2 regions of the Ferrovibrio xuzhouensis genome follow, and region 2 is predicted to be linked to the other one. Evidence: riboswitches for the same ligand, from Rfam matches in the RefSeq annotation. Region 2 holds a riboswitch; the other holds the start of a gene.
The links. A riboswitch is a leader RNA that binds a small molecule or an ion and turns the genes downstream of it on or off. The one in region 2 is predicted to bind cobalamin.
Positions count from the first base shown of each region.

Region 1: it holds a riboswitch for cobalamin, as region 2 does, so the genes downstream of both, cobW (cobalamin biosynthesis protein CobW) here and ACFOOQ_RS01395 (energy-coupling factor ABC transporter permease) in region 2, are expected to answer to the same signal.

Region 1 is NZ_JBHRYJ010000001.1:1,900,994-1,905,402, forward strand. It holds gene cobN (cobaltochelatase subunit CobN) at 1-1,659, opposite strand, end outside; gene cobW (cobalamin biosynthesis protein CobW) at 1,706-2,758, opposite strand; cobalamin riboswitch at 2,867-3,118, opposite strand; gene ACFOOQ_RS09470 (HupE/UreJ family protein) at 3,244-3,873, shown strand; gene ACFOOQ_RS09475 (sulfite exporter TauE/SafE family protein) at 3,866-4,409, shown strand, end outside.
Region 2 is NZ_JBHRYJ010000001.1:286,820-291,228, forward strand. It holds gene ACFOOQ_RS01380 (DUF1428 domain-containing protein) at 1-83, shown strand, start outside; gene ACFOOQ_RS01385 (LysR family transcriptional regulator) at 150-1,001, opposite strand; gene ACFOOQ_RS01390 (tautomerase family protein) at 1,125-1,520, shown strand; gene ACFOOQ_RS01395 (energy-coupling factor ABC transporter permease) at 1,602-2,285, opposite strand; cobalamin riboswitch at 2,339-2,575, opposite strand; gene ACFOOQ_RS01400 (acyl-CoA dehydrogenase family protein) at 2,634-3,764, opposite strand; gene ACFOOQ_RS01405 (acyl-CoA dehydrogenase family protein) at 3,797-4,409, opposite strand, start outside.

The sequences.
Region 1 (4,409 bases), 1.6 Mb from region 2:
GCGGTCGCGCAGCCAGAAATAGGCGGCGAAATAGTGATGCGGCGGTAACAGGTCGGGATCGTGGTAGCTGCGCACCGGGTCGATGTTATAGCCGCGTGCCGGCTGGATCAGCACTGCGACATGACCGAGCAGCAGCACCGGCAGGGCGAAGCCGGCCGGTTGACCGTCGTCGTCGCCGCGCCGCAGCTGCGGATCCTGCGCGGGGTCGCCCCAGCGCCCGGTCACCGCCTGCTGCACAGCGGCCGGCAGCCGGGCGAAAGCCTCGCGGTAGGCGTCGATCGGGTAGAGCGCGCGCACCTGGCGCAGCGCGCTGGCGGCAAGGTCGTTGGTGACGCCGGCCTGCAAAGCCTCGATCAGGCGATTGCCGCTGACCGGGATGGCGTTCAGGTCGTAGCCGGCATCCTTCATGGCACGCAGGATGCGCACGGCGCTTTCCGGCGTATCCAGCCCGACGCCGTTGCCGATGCGGCCGTCACGGTTCGGATAATTGGCCAGCACCAGGCCGACACGGCGTTCGCCTGGTGCCTTGCGGGCGAGGTTGGACCAGCGGGCGGCGAGCTGGGCGACGAAGCGCGCGCGGCCCGGATCGGCGGCCAGACGCACGATGCTGCATTCGGTGCGGGCGTCGAATTCGGCCTCGGCCTTGAAGGCGACGGCGCGGGTCATGATGCGGCCATCGATCTCCGGCAGGGCGACGCTGATGGCGAGATCGCGCGCCGACAGGCCGCGGCTGCCGTCCTGCCACTGTTCCCGCGGATTGCTGGCGAAGACCACCTGCAGCACCGGACAGTCGCATTGCCCGAGCGGATCGTCGGTCTCGCTGCGCGTGCCGTCCTGCGCCGGCGAACCGACGGCAAAGCTGGTCGCATTGAGGATCACGTCGGGCGGCGCGAGGTCGAGCAGGCTGGCGACGATGTCGGCCGACAGCCGGTCCTTCAGGCTGGTGACGAAGACCGGCAGCGGGTTGAGGCCGGCTTCGGTCAGCGCCGCGGCCAGCGCCGCCACCGGCGCGACATCGCCGGCCTGCATCTGCGCGCGGTAGAAGACGATGGCGGCGACAGGGCGCGGCTGGCCCCACAGCAGCCGCATGTGCTCAAGATCGGGGTTGGCCTGGCCCGGCCAGTAGATGCCGGCCGGCGGCAGCGGCCGCGCCGGCGCCACTGCGCAGTCGTGGCCGATCAGCGTGGCGGCGAATTTCAGCGCCTCGGTCAGGTTGGCCAGCCCGCCTTCGCGGAAATAGCTGAACAGGGCGGCGCTGGCGTCGTCATCGACCGTCGAATAGCCGTCGAGGCCGGGATCGGGCTGGCGGTCGCCGGGCAGGAAGGCGAGCCGGATGCCCCTGCTGCGGCAGATGTCGCTGAGCCGCTCGACGCCATAGGGCCAGTAGCTCTGGCCGCCGAGCAGGCGGACGATCACCAGCCTGGCCTGCGCGATCACGCTGTCGACATAGAGATCGACCGAATAGGGATGGCCGAGCTGCAGCAGGTTGGCGAGCCGCACGGTCGGGAAATCCGCCGGTAGTGCGGCGCAGGCGGTGCTCAGGCAGGCCAGCTCACTGTCGGCGGCACTCAGGACCACGATATCGCCGGGCGACTGCTTCAGGTCGACGGCGCCGTCCGCCGTTGCCGTGCCGCCCGGTATGGCCTTGAGCAGATGCACCCGCTTTGTCCCCCGTTTGCCGCGTTGCCGTCCGTCGCGCTGCCGGTCAGGCAGCGAGGGCGGCGCGGATCGCCGCCTCGTCGAGGCCGGCCCGGCCGATTACCACCAGCCGCGTGCCGCGGTTTTCGCCGGGCTGCCAGTCGCGGTCGTAATAATGGCTCAGCCGTGCGCCGACGCCCTGCAGCACCAGCCGCATGGTCTTGCCGGCCACCGCCGCAAAGCCCTTCACGCGGAGGATATCATGCTGGGCGATCACCGGCGCCAGCCGATTGAGCAGGGCCTGGGGATCGGCCTGCTCGGGCAGGCTGACCGCGAAACTGGCAAAATCGTCATGGTCGTGTTCGCCATCCTCGCTGTCATGATGCGAGCGGCGGGCGGCGATGTCGTCCTCGGCGGCGGCCTGCAGGCCGAGCAGCACGGCAGCATCGATGGCGCCATGCTGCAGCAGCATGGTCTTGACGCCGGGCCGCAGATGCGCGGCGACATCGGTCTGCACGCGGAGGGTGGCGGCATCATCGAGCAGATCGGCCTTGTTCAGCAGGACGAGGTCGGCGCAGGCGAGCTGGTCCTCGAACAGTTCCTCCAGCGGATTGTCATGGTCGAGATTGGGATCGGCGGCGCGCTGGGCGGCCAGCGCCGCCTCGTCATCGGCAAAGCGCCCTTCGGCGACGGCGGCGCCGTCGACCACGGCGATCACGCCGTCCACCGTGGTGCGGTTCCTGATGCCGGGCCAGGCAAAGGCCTGCACCAGCGGCTTGGGCAGCGCGAGGCCGGAGGTCTCGATGACAATATGGTCGGGCGGATCGGCGCGGTCGAGCAGCTTCTGCAAAGTCGGCAGGAAATCGTCGGCGACCGTGCAGCACAGGCAGCCGTTGGCCAGCTCGACGATGTCGTCATCCGTGCAGTCGGGGCTGCCGCAGGCCTTCAGCAGCTCGCCGTCGATGCCGACCTCGCCGAATTCGTTGACGATCAGCGCCAGCCGGCGGCCCCTGGCGTTGCCCAGCAGGTGGCGGATCAGCGTGGTCTTGCCGGCGCCGAGAAAGCCGGTGATCACGGTGGCGGGAATTTTGCGGACCGGGGTGTTCTGCGAGAGGGTCATGGGTCAGCGCCTGTGGTTGCCTGCGCCGTCACGGAATGCCGCCGGCGGCCACGGCGGTTGCCGCAGTTGCTGACGACCAGACACCGGCACACCCCGTCCGATGGTCCCGCTCCGACTGTACTGATGGCAGGTCTCCGGGCTTGCGGGTCGTCGCGGATCGCGCACCTTCCCGGATCGCCGGCCGGAAACCCGGCGGAAAATCCAGTGGCCTGCTGCGCGTCGCTCGCCGCCTACCGTAGCGGGGGCTGCCGCGGCCTTGGAGAATGAGGTCCTCATGCTCCGCACCGCGTTCCCTTTTCATCGCCCCGGCCATGACACGACGTGTAACAGACGGGGCGAACCATCGCGGCGGACCGTAAGCCGGCCAAACTGGCTTGTCAAACCGGCAAGCCTGCCGGTCGGCTTGGCTTGCCAAATGCCGCCGTGTTCGGCACAAATGCAGGCAGGTGGGCTGACATCATCACGCAGCGTAGAGAGGGTTTGCCATGTTCCCCAGCAAGTTTGTGAAGTTCGGCAAGTTTGTGAAGTCCGGCCGGATTCCGGCCCTGTCCGCTGTTCTGGCATTGCTGGCGGCGCCCGCCTTTGCCCATGTCGGCGTCGATTCCGGCGCCGGTTTCGGCACCGGCTTCAGCCATCCCTTCGGCGGCCTCGACCACATGCTGGCGATGGTGGCGGTCGGCCTGTGGGCGATCCAGCTCGCCGCGAAGGGTAACACCCGCGCGCTGTGGCTGCTGCCGCTCAGCTTCGTGCTGCCGATGGCGCTGGGTTTCCTCGGCGGCTATCTCGGCCTCGCGCTGCCCGGCGTCGAGCTCGGCATCGCCGTTTCGGTGCTGGCGCTCGGTCTCGTCGTCGCCTTCTCGTTCCGGCCGCCGCTGTGGGTCGCCATGCTGTTCACCACCGCGGCCGCGCTGTTCCACGGCCATGCCCATGGCGCCGAGATGCCGGAGACCGCGGCGGCGCTCAGCTTCGGCGCCGGCATGGTGGCGGCGACCGCCCTGCTGCATGCCGGCGGCATTGCGCTGGCGCGGCTGGCGCAGCGCGCCGCCCTGCCGGTGCTGACCCGCGTCGCCGGTGCCGGCGTGGCGGCAGCCGGCCTCGTCCTGCTCGTTGGCTGAGGCGCTGCTCGGCCTTTTCGCCGATCCGCGTTACTGGGTCGTTGTCGGCGCCGCGGCGCTGGCCGGTCTGGTGCGCGGTTTTTCCGGCTTTGGCAGCGGCATGGTGTTCATGCCGATCGCCAGCCTGCTCTATGAACCGAGACTGGCTGCCGTCTGGCTGTTCGTCGCCGATGACATCGCTGCGCTGACCATGCTGCCCGCCGCGCTGCGGCAGTGCGTCTGGCGCGAAGTGCTGCCGCTGGCCGCCGGCGCCGTGCTGGCGGTGCCGGTCGGTGTCGCCCTGCTGGTGCTGGTCGATGCCGACCTGATGCGCTGGGCGATCTGCCTGGTGATCCTGGTCGCCGTGGCGGTGATGGCTTCGGGCTGGCGCTACCTCGGCCGGCTCGGCCTGCCGGCGACGCTGGGCACCGGCGCGCTGGCCGGGCTGACCGCCGGCGCCGCCGCGCTGCCGGGCCCGCCGGTGGTGCTGCTGTGGCTCGGCGGCCAGGGCGGTGCCGTCACGGTGCGGGCCAACCTGATCGCCTTCTTCGGCTTCA
Region 2 (4,409 bases):
GCGAGATGTGCGGCGACCCGGCGACCATGCCCTTCGACATGACCCGCATGGGCTATGGCGGCTTCAAGGTGATCGTGGAGTAGACCGAATTTCCCTCAGGTGCGGCTGCGCAGGCGCGCCTGTGCAATACTCGTTCCTCAGGTCGCCCCTCAGGCCGCCGTCGAGCGAATCGCCGCGACGAAGGTCTTGAGCGACTGTCGCGCCGCCGGCTCGGAGAGGCTGGCGTAGAGCACGAGATCGCGTGGCGGCAGCATCGGCAGGCCAAGAACCGGGCCGACATCGGCCGAGCCCGGCGGGGCGACCCGCCGGCTGAACACGGCAATGGCGAGCCCGGCCGAAACCGCAGCGGCAACGGTGCCGACCCCGCCGCCGACGAAGACTTCGGTCCAGGCGATTCCGGCGGCGTCGAGCGCCGCCACACCCATGCTGCGCATGTTGCAGGACTCGGCCTGCGCGGCGAGCGGTAACGGATCGCCCGCGCGATGCGCGAAATCACGCGCCGCCATCCAGCCGAACGCCTCGGTGAGCAGCACCTCGCCATCGCGCCGCCCGGCATCATGCCCCAACACGATCGCAGCATCGAGCGCGCCATCATCGAAGGCGACCAGGATGTCGCGCGAACTGCCGACGCGCACCTCGAGCAGGAGGCCCGGCTCGACGCGCTTGACCCGTTGCAGCAGCAGCGGCAGTTCGGCGCCGACCGCATGGTCGCTGATGCCAACGACGAGCCGCCGCCGCACGCTGGCGAAGGCATCGAGGGCCTCGCCATGGGCCGCAATCAGCATGCGCGCCCGTTCGAGGAAGATCTGGCCGGCGGCCGTCAGCCGCACCCGCCGGGGCGTCCGCTCCAACAAGCGCCGGCCGAGCCCGTCCTCAAGGCGTTTGATCCTGAGGCTGACCGCAGACTGCGTCGACTCCATCGCCTCGGCCGCGCGGGTGAAGCTGGCAAGGTCGGCAACGAGGACAAAAGCCTGGACGGCTTCGATATCCAGCGCCTTCATGGTCGCCAATCATGATTGTTGAAAATCATTGAAATATGATTCCATATGATTTTCGAATGGTCAATGCCACGCTACCGTCCTAGTCAGCGATCCTCGGGATCGCCCGATCAGGAGAACCGCACCATGCCCCTCACCCGTGTTTCGCTGCGCCGTGGCAAGCCCGCCGCCTATCGCCAGGCCATTCTCGATGGCCTCTACGAAGCCATGCGCGAGACCTTCAATGTGCCCGAGGACGACCATTTCATGCTGGTCACCGAGCATGACGCGGTCGATTTCTGGTGCAGCCCCACCTATCTCGGGGTGGCGCGCAGCGACGATCTCGTCGTCATCCAGTTGACCGCCAACAACACGCGCAGCCTCGCGCAGAAGAAGGCGCTGTACCGGCGCATCACCGAAAAGCTCGCCGCCAAGCCCGGGATTCGTCCGGAGGATGTCTTCATCAATCTGGTCGAGACGCTGCCCGAGAACTGGTCCATGGGCCATGGCCTCGCGCAGTACGCCCCCGAGGAGGTGGCCTGACCAGGCCATGACGCCCGCCCCTCAAAAGCAAACCGGCCGGTGGGGACCACCGGCCGGCGCTTTACGAAAGAACCGCTGCCCTCAGGCGGCGGCGTGATGCAGCCGGCGGGTCAGCAGCAGATGCCGGCCCGGCCGCACCAGCGCCTTGGCGATGGCCAGCACGCCGAGATCGGCCAGCGGCTCGACGATGATCACCGTCATATAGGCGGCGCCGAAGCTGCCGATCGCGGCGAGGTTCTGCGCGGTGAAGCCATGGCCGTAGAGCGCCCAGAAGGCGACCCAGGCGACGATGCCGCCCTGGTAGGCGGTCGACAGGGTCAGCGCCTGCCGGTAGGTCACGTCCACATAGGCGGTGCCGGCCGGAATGATGCGCCGTGCCAGCAGGCTGACGGCGAACAGCGGCACCAGCAGGGTGGTGACGTTGATGCCGTATTGCGGCAGGTCGAAGGGTGCGAAGAACAGGCCCTGCAGCAGCAGGCCGGCAGCAAGGCCGATCGAGGCCGCCCCGGCGCCGAAGATCAGGAACAGCGTCGAGCCGAGGATCAGATGCACCTCGGAGACGCCGACCGGATAATGCGGCAGCACCTCGAAAAAGCTGAACACGAGTGCCGTACTCGCCACGCTGCGCAGCGCCAGCGCCGCCGCGCCGCCGTCCTGGCGGATGGTCTGGCGGGCCATGCGGGCGGCGAGCCCGCAAGCGCCGGCCGCCGTGGCATAGCTGAGGATGATCTTGGCGCCATCGACGACGCCGGGTTCGATATGCATGACAGGCTCCTTCTCCGCACCCACCGTGCGGCTGGCTGATAAGCGGCGCGGTCCGGCGCCGGCGGTCGATGGCAGGTCTCCTGGCTTGCGGCTGGCCGCTCCGCCCCGCCTTCCCGGCCCGCCGCTTTCGCTCGGGGCCAGTGGCAAATGGGGCATCGCTCGCCGCATACAGTTGCGGGGGCAGCCACGGCATCGGTGCGGTCTGCATAACGGGCGACCGCGCCCTACCGTGTTCCCTTTTAACCCGCCGACTCCATGAAGCCGGCGGGACCATCGACGGTCAGTGTGGGGCAGAAACCGGCCCGCGACAAGCGGGCCGGTATGCAGGCGGCCTCAGGCGGCGTTGCCCTAGGCGGCATTACTCAGCGCGGCGAAACGGCGCTGGTGATACTCGGCATTGCCGAAGCAGGTATCGATCATCATCAGGCGCTTCATGTAATGGCCGACATCCAACTCGTCGGTCATGCCCATGCCGCCGTGCAGCTGGATCGCCTGCTGCCCGACGAACTTGCCGGACTTGCCGATCTGCACTTTCGCCGCCGCCGCCGCCTTCGCCCGCTCGGCCGGCTCGGCATCGGCCTTCAGCGAGGCCAGCATGGCCAGCGAGCGCGAAGCTTCCACCTGCATCATCATGTCGACCAGGCGGTGCTGGATGACCTGGAAGTCGCCGATGGCGCGGCCGAACTGCTTGCGGGTCTTGACATAGGCCAGGGTCGTGTCGTGCAGCGCCTGCATGGCGCCGACGGCTTCGGCGGCCAGATAGGCCATCGCGCGGTCGATCGCGGCTTCCGCCGGAACCAGCCCGCCGGCCGGGTCGCCGAGCGCCACCGCCGCCGCCTTGTCGAAGGTGATATCGGCGGCGCGACGGTTGTCGACCGTGCGGTAATCCTGCCGGCTGACGCCCCTGTCTTTCGCATCGACCACGAAGAGGCCGAGGCCGGCCTTGTCGGCGGCGGCACCGGCGCTGCGCGCCAGCACGATCAGGTGGTCGGCGCTCGGCGCGTCCCACACCACGATCTTCCTGCCGCTGAGTACCCAGTCGCTGCCGCTCTTCTCGGCATTGGTCTTCACTTCGTTGAGCACGAAGCGGCTGCCGTGCTCGGCATGGGCGAAGGCCCATTTCGTCTTGCCTTCGGCAATCGCCGGCAGCCAGTCGTTTTTCTGCGCGTCGCTGCCGGCGGCGCCGATCAGTCCGGCACCGAGGATCACGGTGGAGAAGAACGGCTCGGCCACCATATGCTTGCCGAAGCGTTCGCCGATCAGCATGGTCTCGACCGCGCCGCCGCCAAGCCCACCGAAATCTTCCGGCAGCGCCACGGCGAGCCAGCCGAGCTCCGCCATGAAGGCCCAGTTCTCGGCCCTGTAGCCGAGGTCGGTCTTCACCAGCTTGCGCCAGCGTTCGAAGTCGTATTCCTTGCGCAGCCAGTTCTCCACGCTGTCGGCCAGCAGGGTCTGCTCCTCGGAAAGCTGGAAATCCATCCCTTCACATCCTCTTTTTCTGTGTCGTCAGGTTACAGGCCCAGCACCATCTTGGCGATGATGTTGCGCTGGATCTCGTTGGAGCCGCCATAAATCGTGGTGGCGCGGTTGTAGAGAAATGCCTCCATGCGGCCCTGCGCATAATCCGGGCCGACCGGCGGCTGGTTCGAGCCATCGGGCCAGTGTTCATAAGACTTGGGTTCGTAGGGCGCGGCATAATAACCGAGCGCCTCGACGGCCAGTTCGGTGATCGCCTGCTGGATTTCCGAGCCGCGGATTTTCAGCATGCTGGCCTCGGCGCCCGGCCCCTTGCCGCCCTGCTCGGCCGCCAACATGCGCAGGTTGGTGTATTCCAACGCCAGCAGGTCGATCTCGACCGCCGCCATGCGGTCGCGGAAGGCCGGCTCCTCGATCAGCGGCACGCCCAGGCTCTGCTCGGCGCGGGCGATCTCCTTCAGCCGCTTCAGGCGCTGCTTGGAAGTGGCGACCTCGGCGATGCCGGTGCGTTCGTTGCCGAGCAGGAACTTGGCATAGGTCCAGCCCTTGCCTTCCTGGCCGATCAGGTTGGCGCGCGGCACGCGGACGTTGTCGAGGAAGACCTCGTTGACGCCGTGGCCCTCGTCGATCGAGATGATCGGCCGCACG